One region of the Rhizobium sp. P43 genome, then DNA from elsewhere that is predicted to be linked to it. Evidence: riboswitches for the same ligand, from Rfam matches in the RefSeq annotation. Region 1 holds a riboswitch; the other holds the start of a gene.
What was found. A riboswitch is a leader RNA that binds a small molecule or an ion and turns the genes downstream of it on or off. The one in region 1 is predicted to bind FMN.
Positions count from the first base shown of each region.

Region 2: another riboswitch for FMN. It lies ahead of AC1PUL_RS10000 (DMT family transporter); the one in region 1 lies ahead of ribB (3,4-dihydroxy-2-butanone-4-phosphate synthase).

Region 1 is NZ_CM161539.1:4,173,446-4,180,995, forward strand. It holds gene AC1PUL_RS20665 (efflux RND transporter permease subunit) at 1-1,246, opposite strand, end outside; gene AC1PUL_RS20670 (efflux RND transporter periplasmic adaptor subunit) at 1,246-2,325, opposite strand; gene AC1PUL_RS20675 (TetR/AcrR family transcriptional regulator) at 2,322-2,939, opposite strand; FMN riboswitch at 3,257-3,400, shown strand; gene ribB (3,4-dihydroxy-2-butanone-4-phosphate synthase) at 3,512-4,144, shown strand; gene AC1PUL_RS20685 (FGGY family carbohydrate kinase) at 4,185-5,669, opposite strand; gene AC1PUL_RS20690 (transketolase family protein) at 5,675-6,634, opposite strand; gene AC1PUL_RS20695 (transketolase) at 6,634-7,455, opposite strand; gene AC1PUL_RS20700 (sugar phosphate isomerase/epimerase family protein) at 7,501-7,550, opposite strand, start outside.
Region 2 is NZ_CM161539.1:1,992,851-2,000,400, reverse strand. It holds gene lon (endopeptidase La) at 1-1,521, shown strand, start outside; gene hupB (DNA-binding protein HupB) at 1,728-2,003, shown strand; FMN riboswitch at 2,145-2,300, shown strand; gene AC1PUL_RS10000 (DMT family transporter) at 2,435-3,337, shown strand; gene AC1PUL_RS09995 (esterase-like activity of phytase family protein) at 3,436-5,634, shown strand; gene AC1PUL_RS09990 (aldo/keto reductase) at 5,714-6,700, opposite strand; gene AC1PUL_RS09985 (DUF2256 domain-containing protein) at 6,841-7,005, shown strand; gene AC1PUL_RS09980 (MFS transporter) at 7,038-7,550, shown strand, end outside.

The DNA of each region.
Region 1 (7,550 bases):
TGATCATGGCATCGTCGACGAGCAGGCCGAGTGCGATGATCAAGGCCCCGAGTGAAATACGCTGCAGACCGATGCCGGCGAGGTCCATGCCGAAGAAGGTCATGGCCAGTACGAGCGGGATCGAGGCGGTGATGACGAGGCCGGCCCGGGTTCCGAGCGAGACGAAGGAGACGGCGAGCACGATGACAACCGCCTCGATCAGCACCTTGACGAAGCCGCCGACGGCCTCCTTGACCACGGTGGTCTGGTCGGCCACCTGGATCATCTCGATGCCATGCGGCAGTTCGGCGGCGATCTCGGCCATGCGGGTCTTGAGGGTCTCGCCGAATGAAAGCAGGTTGCCGCCTTCGGACATGGAGATGGCAAGGCCGATGGCCGGCTCACCGTTGACCCGGAAGGCAGGCGCCGGCGGATCGACGAGGCGCCGGTCGATACTGGCGACGTCTTCAAGCCGAATGAACCGGTCGCCGACGCGGAAGGTGAGGTCGTGCAGGCTCTTTTCGGAGGCAAAGGCACCACTGACGCGCAGCGAGACCTTTTCGCTGTCGGTGCGAACCGTACCCGTCGGGGTGATCGAGTTCTGTGCGCGGATCGCTTCCATCGCAGCGGCCGGATCGACGCCAAGGCTGGCGAGCTTGGCCGAGGAGAATTCAATGACGATCTCTTCTTCCTGGACGCCGAGCACATTGACCTTGCCGATATCCTTGATCGACAGGAGCTCCGCCCGCACAGTCTCGACGCGGTCACGCAGTTCGCGCTTTGAAAAGCCCTCAGCCTGGAAGGCGTAGATGCTGCCGAAGGTGTCGCCGAACTCGTCGTCGAAGAAGGGGCCCTGCACACCCTGGGGCAGGGTGGGTGCGAGATCGGTGATCTTCTTGCGGACCTGGTACCAGACGTCGGAGACTTCGGCGGGCGGGGCATCGTCGCGCAGGTTGACGAAGATCACCGACTTCCCTGCACGGGAATAGCTCTGGGTATGGTCGAGATAGGGCGTTTCCGAGAGCTTCTTTTCCAGTTTCTCGGTCAGAAGATTGACGGTGTCCGTGGTGCTGGCGCCCGGCCAGAGTGCCGAGACCACCATGGTCTTGATGGTAAACGGCGGGTCCTCGTTGCGGGACAGGCGCTGATAGCTCCAGATGCCGGCAATCATGGTCATGATCATCAGGAAGATGACCAGTGACTGGTGCTGAAGAGCCCAGGTTGAAAGGTTGAATTTCTTCATGTCGGGTTGAGATGCATTGGACATCATTGACCCTCCCCTGCCTCGAGCTTGACCACTTCGCCGTCACGCAGCTTGCTAACACCGGCCGTTGCGACGATGTCGCCTGTCTCAAGGCCTGAAGATACGTAGATGTTCTGGTCGTCGTAGCGATCGATCTGGACGGTGCGATAGGCGAGCTTGCTCGATGCCTTGTCGAACACGAAGACGGCTGTGGCGCCGTTGTTGTTGGTGAGCGCCGAGGCGGGTAGCTCGACCAAATCCTTAGGCGACAGTATGATGGTGCCGAGCACGGCGGCGCCGAAGGGCATGCGCTTTCCCTGCTCGTCAAGCGATACCTTGACCCGGAAGGTTCGGGTGATTGGATCGGCTGATGGCGTCACCTCGCGCACGGTACCTGTCGCGGTCGTCGCCGGGTTGGAGATCAGGCTGACCGTGACTTGCGGCGCCTCGGCGCCGGCATTGAGCAGTCGCTCCGGAATGTCGAAGACCGCGTCGCGATCCTGGTTTGATATGACGGTGACCACCTGCTGGCCGGCCTGCACCACCTGGCCGACATTGGCGCCGACGGCTGAGACTATGCCGTCGCGCGGCGCCTTGATCTCAGTGTAGGTCAGCGTCTCCTCGGCCGTCGACAAAGCCGTCGTGGCGCCTGCAAAACGCGCTTGCGCTGTCTGAAGGTTGGCTTCGGCCTCCTGCAGCTGCGCCCGTGATATGGCGTTCTTCGAGAAAAGCTCCCGGTTGCGCTCGGCGGTCAGCCGGGCGAATTCCAGGGCCGATTGGGTGGTAGCCAGTTCGGCGCGTGCTGTTAGAACGTTGTTCTGAGCAGGTACCTTGTCGAGGCTGGCGAGGAGCTCGCCGGCCTTGACCTCGATGCCATTCTCCACCCGGAAGGTGAGCTGGCCGTCGAGACGGAAGCTCAACGGGGTCTCGTAGCGCGGGCGGATCTCGCCGGTCTGGCTGACGGTCTCGCCGATCGAGCGGATCTCGGCGATGACCGACTTGATCGGACGGGGTGCCTTGGCTTCCGGCTCGGCTTCGCTGCATCCAACGAGCAGTCCGAGGACACCCGCTAGAGCGACGTATTTCAGAATGCTGGTTTTCATTGTGCGGCTCCTTGCGGGCGAAGCCCGCTGATGAACAGTTCGATCATCTCGGCGACGAGCTGATCGACATTTCCAAAGTCGAAATCGTTGAAGGTGGAGGCGAGGGTCACGATGCCATGCACGCCGGCCCAGATAATCTGCGTGGACCGCTCGCTGTCGGTGGTCACGATCTTGCCTGCTTCTGCAGCCCTGGCCACCTGCTCGGCGAGTTGTCGATAGGGCAGCATCGTTCCCTCGTCTTCCATCAGCGGGGAGGTCAGACCCTGATCGTTTTCGAGGAAAAGCATGCGGAAGCGGTCGCGGTCTTCAAGGCCGAAATGGGCATAGGCTTTCATCATGGACCGAATGGCGGACAAGTGATCTTCCGCCTTTCGATCAATTTCGTCGAAACGGTGCCTAAGATCGGTGATCGCATCACGGCAGAAATCGATGATCAGGTCCTGCTTGCTCGGATAGTAGCGATAGAGCGCTCCGGCGGTCACGCCGAGAGCATCCGCCAGTCCGCGCATCGACAACTGACCGAGACCCTCACGCCCAACAATCTTGGCGGCGGCGCTCAGGATCGTCCTGCGAAAGCTAAGGATTTCTTCTTCAGTCAATGCGGGCCTGGGCATGCGGCTTCCTCACACAAGTTAAACTTCACGCGTTTAATAAACACGTTTAATGAACGTGTCGATCGATATTCCATCTGCTCCACTCGTCACTGATGAAGGGAGCCCTTCGTGAAAGATGCCGTCAGTCTGCGGGCTCCTACCGGTCACCTACTCTGCAGGGTTCATCGTGCGCCGTGATCGGAGACCATGCAGCCGGACCTTCGGTTGCGTTATGGCAATTTCGCGAATGCGGTCGGTGTGAGTGATGGAATCTCGCCAAGCAGGGATAAAACATGTTGAATTTTGCTTGGCGCGGGGGCGCCGCTTATCTACATTGTTGTTGTTCTCAGGGCGGGGTGAAACTCCCCACCGGCGGTATCCGGCTTTGCCGGGAGCCCGCGAGCGCTCTTGTTTAGGCAGGAGTTAGCAGATCCGGTGCGATGCCGGAGCCGACGGTATAGTCCGGATGGAAGAGAGCAAGGTATGCAGACCCGCTCGTAAGGGCGGGGCGTGCCTTTGTTCGCCCAAGGGAAAATTGCGACCGCAAGGTCGTGTTTTACCGCGAAAGCGGGTTACCCTTGAAAGGCATGGAAATGACAGTCTCGAAAATTGAAGATGCAGTCGCAGCGCTAACAGCGGGCGGCATGATCGTCGTTGTGGATGACGAGGATCGCGAGAACGAGGGCGATATCATCATCGCTTCGGAAAAGATTACGCCGGAGGCCGTTGCCTTCATGATGAAGCATGCGCGTGGGCTGATCTGCGTTGCGATGGAAGGCAAACGGCTGGATGCGCTGGACATCCCTCTGATGGTGCCGCGCAACACGGAATATCTGAAGACCGCCTTCACGGTCTCTGTCGATTACATTCCTGGTACAACGACCGGGATATCGGCAGCCGACCGCGCCGCGACGGTTCGCGCGCTGCTGGACGAGCATTCGAAGCCTGATGACTTCGCCCGCCCCGGTCATATCTTCCCGCTCCGCGCCCATCCCGAGGGCGTGCTCGGTCGTCCGGGGCACACGGAAGCGGCAGTGGATCTGGCAAGGCTTGCCGGCCTTCAGGCTTCAGGCGTCATCTGCGAGGTGGCGAATGACGATGGCACCATGGCGCGTCTGCCGCAACTTCGCGAATTCTGCCTCAAGCATCAACTGCCGCTGATCACGATCGCGGACCTTGCCCTCCATATCGCAAGGCAGAAAGACGGCGCTGCGGTTGCCGCCTGACGCTTTGCCGTGGCCGAACGAGTGCTTCTTTCGGCCACGTTCACGCGGTGATCGAAACCGGTGATTTCACCCGGGCGATCGCGGCGCGCCAACGCATGAGGAGGTCGACGCGCGCCGCCTCCGGCATGGTTCCGGGCGTGAAGCGGCGAGCGTGGGAGGGTTCGGGCGTCGTGACACCAAGTGCGAGAAATGCCATGGCCGCCGCGCCGAGGGCGCCGACCTCCGGCTGATCACCGCGCAGCACGGGCCGATCGAGAATGTCGGCCTGCAATTGCATCAGCACGTCATTCGTCGAGGCGCCGCCGTCTGCCATCAGGCCGGACAGTGCCAGCCCGACATCCTGCTGCATGGCTTCGAAGACGTCGGCGATTTGAAGTGCGACAGCTTCCATCGTCGCGCGGGCAATATGAGCCGGTGTCGTGGCATGGGTCATGCCGGAAATCGTTCCCGTTGCATCATCGGTCCAATGCGGCGCACCAAGACCGGCCAGGGCAGGGACAAAAACCACCTTGCCACTATCGGAAACCGTCTGCGCCAGATCGGACAATGCTGCAGGGCCGGAGAGCCCAAGCAAGGTCGCAGCAAAGGCGATCGCCTGGGCCGACACGGTGATGTTGCCCTCAAGAGCATAGGCGACACCGCGTTCATCGGACCAGGCAATCGTGCTGGAGAGACGATGCCCGGACAAGACGCGCCCGTCGGTTAGTGTCATCAGTGACGAGCCCGTGCCGTAGGTGGCTTTGACCAGGCCCGGCGCGCGCACGCCGTGGCCGTAGAGAGCCGCGTGGCTGTCGCCCATCATGGCTTGGACAGGCGTACCGGCAGGCAGCGCAGTTGTCCCTGCCACCGTTTCGCCGAAACGGCTGTTCGAGGGCAGGGCTTGCGGGAGTGCCGATACCGGCACCTTGAAAAGCTTGCAGAGTTCCGGGCTCCACTCCAGCTTCGCGGTGTCGAAGAGCATGGTGCGCGAGGCATTGGAATGATCGGTTGCGAAGACCTGGCCGCCTGTCATCTTGAAGAGGAGCCAGCTGTCTACCGTGCCGGCCCGCAAACGTCCGCGCTCGGCGAGATCTCGTGCCGATGCGACATTTTCCATGACCCAGCCGAGCTTCGAGGCAGGGAATAGGGCATTGATCGACAGTCCGGTGATGTCGGCGACGGAGGCATCATGTCCTGCATCGATCAGTGCCTGGCAGTCTGCCGCCGTCCGGCGGCACTGCCAGAGAATTGCAGGAGCCAGCGGTTCCCCGGTCTCTGCATCCCAGACCACCAAAGTCTCTCTCTGGTTGCTGATGGCAATGCCTGCAATGGGACCGTGGTTGCCCAAAACGATCTCGGCGATCACGGACCGGACGCTTTCCCAGATGGCATCGGCCGATTGTTCGGCCCAGCCAGGACGCGGATAGGTCGATGTCAGGGGTGCCGACGCCTTGGCAAGGACATTGCCTGCGGCATCGACAAGCACGGCCTTGGTGTTGGTCGTCCCCTGGTCGATGGCAAGAATGAGCGGCATGGATGGTGCCATTAAACTCACCGCTTGCGTGCCAGCGCCCGGCGGGCCGCCGCAGCAATCCCATTGGGAGTGATGCCGTAATGCTCAAAGAGGAAATCGACGGAGCCCGTGACGACGAAGCCGGGAAAGCCGACCCGCTCGACAGGAACCGGGTGATGTCCGGCGGTATATTCGGCAACCGCCCCTCCGAGACCTCCTCGAATATTGGCTTCTTCCACTGTTACAATTGCGCCGGTTTCATTCGCGGCCGCAGCCAGCGCCTCTTCGTCCAGAGGGTTGAGCGTCGCCATGTTGAGCACACGCGCTGAGACGCCTTCGTACCGTAGCTTTTCTGCTGCCTGTCGGGCCAGGTGCACGGTTGTGCCACACCCGATCAGGGTTATGTCACTGCCGTCGCGGACGAGTTCTGCCTTGCCGGGACGGAAAACACGGTTCCGGATGTCAAGGTCAGGTACCGGCATGCGGCTCAGGCGCAGATAGACAGGACCGTCATAGGCTGCTGCCCATCTCACCGCCTCTGCGGTTTCCCATGGATCAGAAGGGACGACGACGGTGATTGCGTCCAAGGGGCGTAGCCAGGCAAAATCCTCGATCGAGTGGTGTGTCGGGCCAAGTTCGCCATAGGCTATACCAGATGACTGCCCGACGAGTTTGACGTTGAAGCGGGCATAGGCGATGTCTGCCTTGATCTGCTCAAGCGCGCGGGCCGTTAGGAAACACGAGGCGGCAGAGACGAAGGGGATCTTGCCGCCATTGGCGAGGCCGGCGCCGACGCCGACCATGTTCTGCTCGGCGATGCCGACATTGACGAGGCGGTCAGGGAAAGCCTTCTGGAAACCGCCAAGCTTCGACGAGCCGACGGAGTCGTTGACGACAGCGACGATCCGTTCGTTGCTGCCTGCGAGTTCCTCAAGGGTGCGAGCCCAGGCGTCACGGCAATCGTGGAAGCCGTCCTGTTTCGTGGCGGGAGCAGCCATCAGACCAGTTCCTCCAAAGCGATTTCATACTGCTGAGCATTCGGCACGCCATGGTGCCACGATGCCTTGTTTTCCATGAAGGAGACACCCTTGCCCTTGACCGTGTTTGCGATCACGCAAAGCGGGCGGCCTTTGCCGATGCGTGGAGCAGCCAGGACGTCGAAGAGAGCGCCGACATCATGCCCGTCGACCATAAGGGCTTCCCAGCCGAAGGCTTTGAACTTTTCATCGAGCGGATCGAGACCGTTTGTCTCCTCGGTGCCCATGCCCTGCTGAAGACGGTTGCGATCGACAATCAGGGTCAGGTTCTCGAGCTTGCGATGGCCGGCCGTCATTGCCGCCTCCCAGTTTGAGCCTTCCTGCAACTCGCCGTCGCCTGTCAGAACGAAGGTGCGATGGGTCTGTCCCGAAATCTGGGCAGCGATGGCGATCCCGAGCGCGACCGGCATGCCATGTCCAAGCGGACCAGTGTTGGTTTCCACACCCGGCAGATAGTTCCTGTTCGGGTGGCCATTGAGCTTCGAATTCGGCTGCATGTAGGTGTTGAGCCAAGCCTCAGGATAGTAGCCGGCGGCGCAGAGTGCGGTATAGAGTGCGCCCGTTGCGTGGCCCTTCGACATGATGAACCGGTCACGGCTTTCGAGAGTCGGATTCGCCGCGTCGTATTGCATGACGCCGAAATAAAGCGTGGCAATGATGTCTATGGCGGAGAAGTCCCCGCCGGGATGCCCGAGTTGGGCGTCATGGACCATCTGGAAGGCGCGACGGCGCATCCAGAGCGCTTTCTCCCGGATGGTCTGAACGGTATCGTTCTTCAGCATTCAACAAGCCTTTCCGTCTGAGGCGACACTTACTGCATCCGGCGCTCACATGGCGCCGAACAGAGCCTTCTGGGCTATCCGCAAGGCTGAGATGG
Region 2 (7,550 bases), 2.2 Mb from region 1:
CTGCTGGGTCTGCCCTGGGGCAAGAAGTCGAAGGTCAAGATCGACCTGAACGCCGCTGAAAAGACCCTCGACGAGGATCATTTCGGCCTCGACAAGGTCAAGGAGCGCATCGTCGAATATCTCGCCGTCCAGGCACGTGCGACGAAGCTCAAAGGTCCGATCCTCTGCCTCGTCGGCCCTCCGGGCGTCGGCAAGACCTCGCTCGCCAAGTCGATCGCCAAGGCGACCGGCCGCGAATACGTGCGCATGGCGCTCGGTGGCGTGCGCGACGAAGCCGAAATCCGCGGTCACCGCCGCACCTATATCGGCTCGATGCCCGGCAAGATCGTGCAGTCGATGAAGAAGGCCAAGAAGTCCAACCCGCTCTTCCTGCTCGATGAAATCGACAAGATGGGCATGGACTTCCGTGGCGATCCGTCTTCGGCTCTCTTGGAGGTGCTGGATCCCGAACAGAACTCGACATTCATGGACCACTATCTCGAAGTGGAATATGACCTGTCGAACGTCATGTTCGTCACGACCGCCAACACGCTGAACATCCCGGGTCCGCTGATGGACCGCATGGAGATCATCCGGATCGCCGGCTACACCGAGGATGAGAAGCTCGAAATCGCCAAGCGGCACCTGATGCCGAAGGCGATCAAGGAACACGCCCTGCGTCCGGAGGAATTCTCCGTATCCGACAAGGCGATCCTGGCGGTCATCCAGCAGTATACCCGCGAAGCCGGTGTCCGCTCCTTCGAGCGCGAACTGATGAAGCTCGCCCGCAAGGCCGTGACCGAGATCATCAAGGGCAAGGTCAAGTCGGTTGAAGTGACCGAGAAAAACATTGCCGATTATCTCGGCGTCCCGCGCTTCCGCCATGGCGAAGCCGAGGGCGAGGATCAGGTCGGTGTCGTCACCGGTCTCGCCTGGACTGAGGTCGGCGGCGAACTGCTGACGATCGAAGGCGTCATGATGCCCGGCAAGGGCCGCATGACGGTGACCGGCAACCTGAAGGACGTGATGAAGGAATCGATTTCGGCGGCGGCATCCTATGTCCGCAGCAGAGCCGTCGATTTCGGCGTCGAGCCGCCGCGCTTCGACAAGTCCGACATCCACGTCCACGTGCCGGAAGGTGCAACGCCGAAGGATGGACCGTCCGCGGGTATCGCCATGGCAACGGCCATCGTCTCGATCATGACCGGCATCCCGGTTTCCAAGGATGTAGCGATGACGGGCGAAGTCACGCTGCGTGGCCGCGTCCTGCCGATCGGCGGCCTCAAGGAAAAGCTGCTTGCAGCACTCCGTGGCGGCATCAAGAAGGTTCTGATTCCGGAAGAGAACGCCAAGGACCTGGCGGACATTCCGGACAACGTGAAGAACAACATGGAGATCATTCCTGTGTCCCGCATGGGCGAGGTGATCCGTCATGCGCTGGTTCGCGTGCCTGAACCGATTGAATGGGACGGAACCGTCGAAACGCCGGCCATCGGCGTTGTCGAAGGGGTCGATGATTCAGGCGCTACGGTCGCTCACTGAGGCAGTTTTGCCATAAGTGAGCCACAAAGCTCCAAAACCGACAAAAAGGCTGGCATTTTTGCCAGCCTTTTTTGTGAAAACTCCCTTAAACGGCTTGTTTTCCGGGCCTTTCGGGTGCTTTTGAGTTGCGAAGGGCAGAAGCAATCGTATTCTCCGCCCGACTTGAACTTTTGAGTCGTTTCATACCAATCAGAAAGGGTGGAAACATGAACAAGAACGAACTCGTATCCGCGGTCGCCGAGAAGGCTGGCCTGACCAAGGCTGACGCGGCCTCTGCCGTCGACGCCGTTTTTGAAACGGTTCAGGCTGAACTGAAGAACGGCGGCGACGTTCGCCTCGCCGGCTTTGGCGCCTTCACCGTTGCCCGTCGCGAAGCCTCCAAGGGCCGCAACCCGTCCACCGGCGCTGAAGTCGATATCCCGGCTCGCAACGTTCCGAAGTTCACGGCCGGTAAGGGCCTGAAGGACGCTGTCAACAGCTGATCCGTCGTGACCGTCGCCACCCTTCGGTGCCGATGGTCAGCTGACACCCTGGTTAGCCCGGCCTCTGTGCCGGGCTTTCTTTTTGCCCGTCTTGCGCTGCAGCATGAGCTGTCATATTTCTGTGAAGCCGGATTGTCCGGCATTCGTTCTCAGGGCGGGGTGAAATTCCCCACCGGCGGTAAAGGAGGAAACTCCAAGCCCGCGAGCGCCTGGCCTTCCTGAAGGGGAGGGGCAGGGTCAGCAGATCCGGTGTAAATCCGGAGCCGACGGTTAAAGTCCGGATGAAAGAGAATGAGGTCAGGTGGCGCTCTCCCTCCGTGTCATGCGGATGGCCAGGGCGTTGCTGCGCAGCTCCGTGCCCGTCCGGGCGCGGTTTTCGTCGTCCTCATCTGTCCTGATTTGTGTTGGTCCTTTGGAAAAGGAAACATGACATGAATCAGAGCTCCGTTTCGGTTCTGCGTTCCCGGGCCTTTCTCGGCGCCGGTTTTATGGTGTTGGCAGGCGCTGCCTTCGCCGCGCTTAACGTCGTCACCCAGTGGCTCGCCATGACGCTCGGCTTCCCGCCGGCTTCAACGGCCTTCTGGCAATATGGCTTCGCCCTCGTTCTCTCCCTGCCGCTGCTTGTTAGGCTTGGTTTGAAGGCGATGAAGACGGCCTATCCGGTCCGCCACATCCTGCGCGTCCTGCTGGCCGCCTTCGGTGTGCAGGCCTGGGTGATGGGGCTTGCAACCGTGCCCATCTGGCAGGCGATTGCGCTTGTCATGACGTCACCCTTCTTCATCATCATCGGCGCACGTCTCTTCCTCGGCGAGACTGTCGGCCGTGACCGTTGGCTCGCCACGCTGACCGGCTTCATCGGTGCGATGATCATCCTGCAGCCCTGGTCCGACAGCTTCACGCTCGCGGCCCTGCTGCCGGTACTCTCCGCGCTGCTTTGGGGCGGTTCTTCGCTGATCATGAAGAACCTCACCCACTATGAAGCACCCGAAACCGTCACCGTCTGGCTGCTGGTGCTACTGACGCCGATCAACTTCGGCCTTGCCGCAGCCTCGGGCTTTGCGGTTCCCGAAGGTCTGGCGCTCTGGCTGCTTCTCGCTGCCGGTCTGTTGACGGCAATCGGGCAATATCTGCTGACGCTCGCCTACAACGCCGCCGATGCAGCCTATGTGCAGCCCTTTGATGACCTGAAGCTGCCGCTCAACGTCTTCGCCGGCTGGCTGGTCTTCGGTTATGCGCCGAGCGGTTACCTCTGGCTGGGCGCTCTTCTGATCCTCGGTGCTTCGCTCTTCCTGATGCTGCGCGAGGCGGGCAAGGAAGCCTCGTCGGCGTCCTGATCGGATGATTCGTGGGATCGACGTCGAACTGTCATCCGACTGTCACCGGACTGCCCCAAAAACCTCTTGTTCCATTTCTGGATACTGGAGGTTTCCCGATGACCCATGGTCTCTCCCGCGTCGCCCTGACGGCGGCGCTCTTTGCATCCGTGGCCCTGCCGGCCGCTGCCGAACAGGTCTTCAATCGCATTGCCACATTCCCCGTCGCCGCAAACCTGCCGTCTGACAAGGACAAGCTTTCCACCACCTCGGCCGAAATCGTCACCGCCTCGGAAGACGGCAATACGCTGATCTATTCCGACAGCCCGCTCGGCGGCATCGGCTTCATCGACATCACCGACGCCAAGGCTCCGAAGGCTGCCGGCGCCCTGATGATGGACGGCGAACCGACTTCGGTCGCGGTCGCCGGATCCAAGGTTCTGGTCGGCGTCAACACGTCGGAAAGCAAGGACAAGCCTTCGGGCAAGCTCGCCGTCGTCGACATCGCCTCCAAGGCAATCGACGCGACCTGCGATATCGGTGGTCAGCCTGATTCCGTTGCTGTCGCCAAGGACGGCTCTTTCGTCGCGATCGCCATCGAGAACGAGCGCGACGAAGACGTCAATGACGGCGCCCTGCCGCAGATGCCGGCGGGTGATCTCGTGATCGTGTCATTGAAGGATGGCGTTGCCGATTGCGGCACCACCAAGCGCGTTGCTTTGACCGGTCTCGCCGACGTTGCCCCTGATGATCCGGAGCCGGAATTCGTTGCGATCAACAGCCTTGGCGAAATCGCCGTCACGCTGCAGGAAAACAACCACATCGTCATCATCGACGGCAAGACCGGTGAGGTGAAGGCGCACTTCTCCGCAGGCACCGTCGACCTCACCGGCATCGATACCAAGTCGGACGGCGCTCTGAAGTTTACCGGCAACAAGGAAGGTGTCCTGCGCGAGCCTGACGCGGTGAAGTGGCTCGGTGACGATCGTCTCGTTGTCGCCAATGAAGGCGACTGGAACGGCGGCTCGCGCAGCTTCACCATCTTCGACAAGACCGGAAAGGTGGCCTACGAATCGGGTGCTTCGCTGGAAATGGCGATCGCCCAGATCGGGCACTTCCCCGACAAGCGCGCCCGCTCCAAGGGCATCGAGCCGGAAGGCCTGGAAGCTGCCGCCTTCGGCGACCAGACCTATTTCTTCGTCTTGTCCGAGCGGTCCTCGATCGTCGGCGTCTACAAGGACATCGGTGCCGAGCCTGAACTGACCCAGCTCCTGCCGTCCGGCGTTTCGCCGGAAGGTGCGGTCGCGATCCCCTCGCGCAACCTTTTGGTCACCGCAAACGAAGTCGATCTCGGCGAAGACGGCGGCCCGCGTTCGCATGTGATGCTTTACGAACTGGCCGAGGGCACGCCCGCCTATCCGATGATCCAGTCGGCCATGGTCGATGGCGCACCGATCGGCTGGGGTGCTCTGTCGGGCCTCGTCGGCGACGCCGAAAAGGCAGGCACGCTCTATGCGGTCAACGACAGCTTCTACGGCATGCAGCCGTCGATCTTCACGATCGATGCGACGCAAAAGCCGGCTTTCATCACCTCGGCTCTGCCGATCACCCGCGCCGGTGCCGCAGCCCAGAAGCTCGATATCGAAGGCATCACGCTGGATGGCAAGGGCGGCTTCTGGCTGGCTTCTGAAGGCGATCCCGCGAAGCTCGTCGGCCATGGCCTCTACCACGTCGATGCCAAGGGCGAGATCAAGGCCGAGATCGGCTTCCCCGCTGAACTGCTCGCCGGCCAGACCCGCTTCGGCCTGGAAGGCATCACCGCAATTGGTTCGGGCGACGACATGACGCTCTGGATGGCTGTTCAGCGCGAATGGGGCGATGACGAGAAGGGCTCGGTGAAGCTCCTCTCCTACAACCCGAAGTCCAAGGAATGGGGCGCCGTTCGCTATCCGCTGGAAGCCGCTGATGAAGGTTGGGTCGGCCTGTCGGAAATCACCGCCCATGGCGATCACGTCTTTATCGTCGAGCGCGACAACCAGGTCGGCGACAATGCCAAGCTGAAGAAGCTCTACCGCGTCGCCATCGCCGACCTGAAGCCTGCCAAGATTGGCGAGGCACTGCCGACCGTCGTCAAGCAAGAGGTCCATGACTTCATCCCGGATCTCAAGGCCGCCACCAATGGCTACGTCGTCGACAAGCTCGAAGGCTTTGCCTTCGACGCCTCGGGCAAGGCTTTCGCCGTGACCGACAATGACGGCGTGGATGATTCGTCTGGCGAGACCCTGTTCTGGGAAGTGAACCTGCAGGGCACCAACTGATCGAAAGATCAGGCCACCTGAAACAACAGAGGCCGGGTGATCGCTCACCCGGCCTCTTTCATCAGTGGATTCGACGCGTTTACCAGCGATGGTGCACATGCGGCGCGATCAGCCGCTCGTAGACCTCCCGCGATGCCTCCATGACATCCGAGGAAAGTGCTTCCAGATCAGACGCCGCAGCATTGGCCTTCGCCTGCTCGCCATTGCGGGCGCCCGGGATAACGACCGTGACGGCCTCATGCATCAGGATCCAGCGGAGTGCGAACTGCGCCATGGAGGCACCTTCCGGCACCAGCTTGCGCACTTCTTCGACAGCCGCAAGACCCGTCTCGAAGGGAACGCCGGCAAAGGTCTCGCCGACATCGAAGGCTTCGCCATTGCGGTTGAAGTTGCGATGATCTTCGGCCGCAAACTGCGTCGCCGCCGTGATCTTGCCGGACAACAGTCCGCTTGCCAGAGGTACACGCGCGATGACGGCGACGTTGCGGCGCTTGGCTTCCTGGAAGAAGAGGCCAGCCGGGCGCTGGCGGAACATGTTGAAGATGATCTGCACCGAGACGACACCCGGATATTCGATCGCCTTCAGCGCTTCCTCGACCTTTTCGACCGACACGCCGTAGTGCTTGATCTTCCCGGCCTTGCGGATTTCTTCCAGCCCCTCGAACATCTCCTGGCGGTAGTAGACCTCGGTCGGCGGGCAGTGCAGCTGCACAAGATCGAGGCTGTCGATTTCGAGGTTCTTCAGTGAGCGGTCGATGAAAGCCTCGATATTCGCCTTGGTGTAACCATCCGCCACATGCGGGTTGAGCCTGCGACCGGCCTTGGACGCCACCATCGGTCGCTTGCCGCCGCGCGCCTTCAGCACCTCGGCAATGATCTTTTCCGACCGACCGTCGCCATAGACGTCAGCGGTATCGATGAAGGTCATGCCGGCATCGAGGGCCGTATTGAGCGCTGCCCTACCGTCTGCCTCGGAAACCTCGCCCCAGGATCCGCCGATCTGCCAGGCGCCGAAGCCGATATCGCTGACGGTGAATTCCGTCCGGCCGAAGGAATGTTCTCGCATCGTGATGTCTCTCCCGTGATTGCGGTTTCGAGCTAGCAAGTGGGGCAGGGGGTGGCAAGCTTCAACCGCTCTGATCGCTTCAAGTGATCCACTGTCCCGGTCGATGCGAAATGGGAGGTGAAATCAGCCGAGAACCTCGCATGCCCAAAATGATCCGCAAGGGCGATCTGCCCCAGAAGACCTGTCCCGTCTGCCGCAAACCCTTCGCCTGGCGCAAGAAATGGGAGCGGGACTGGGAGAATGTGATCTACTGCTCGGAGCGCTGCCGCCGGACCGGCAAAACCGGAAGCGCCGCCAAACCGTAGACCTCTTCAGACAGTTCAGTGATCGGATCTCCATGACAGACCAGGCCCCGCCATCGTCGCGCCTTGCCTTCTATGCGCTCCCGGCGATCCCGCTCGCGGCCATCGCGCTGCCCTTCTACATCGTGGTGCCGTCCTTCTATGCCGATCATTTCGCTCTGTCCTTGGCGACGATTGGCACGCTCCTGCTCGGCATCCGCCTGATCGATGCGATCACCGACCCGCTGTTCGGCTGGCTGTCCGACCGTGTCCGGTCGCGCTACGGCCGCCGTCGCTTCTTTTTCCTCATCTCGACGCCGCTGACGGCACTCGCCGCCTTCATGCTCTTCTGGCCGCCACAGGACGCGGGCGTCGGCTACCTCGCCTTCTGGGGCGTAACGCTCTCGATCGGCGCCACATGGTCGCTTCTGCCCTACACCGCCTGGGGTGCCGAACTGGCGACCGGCTACCAGGCGCGGGTGAAGCTTTCGGCCTGGCGGGAAGGTGCGACTCTGATTGGCTCGCTGATCGCCATCACGTTGCCGTTCGTCGGCGGGCTGGACACGGCC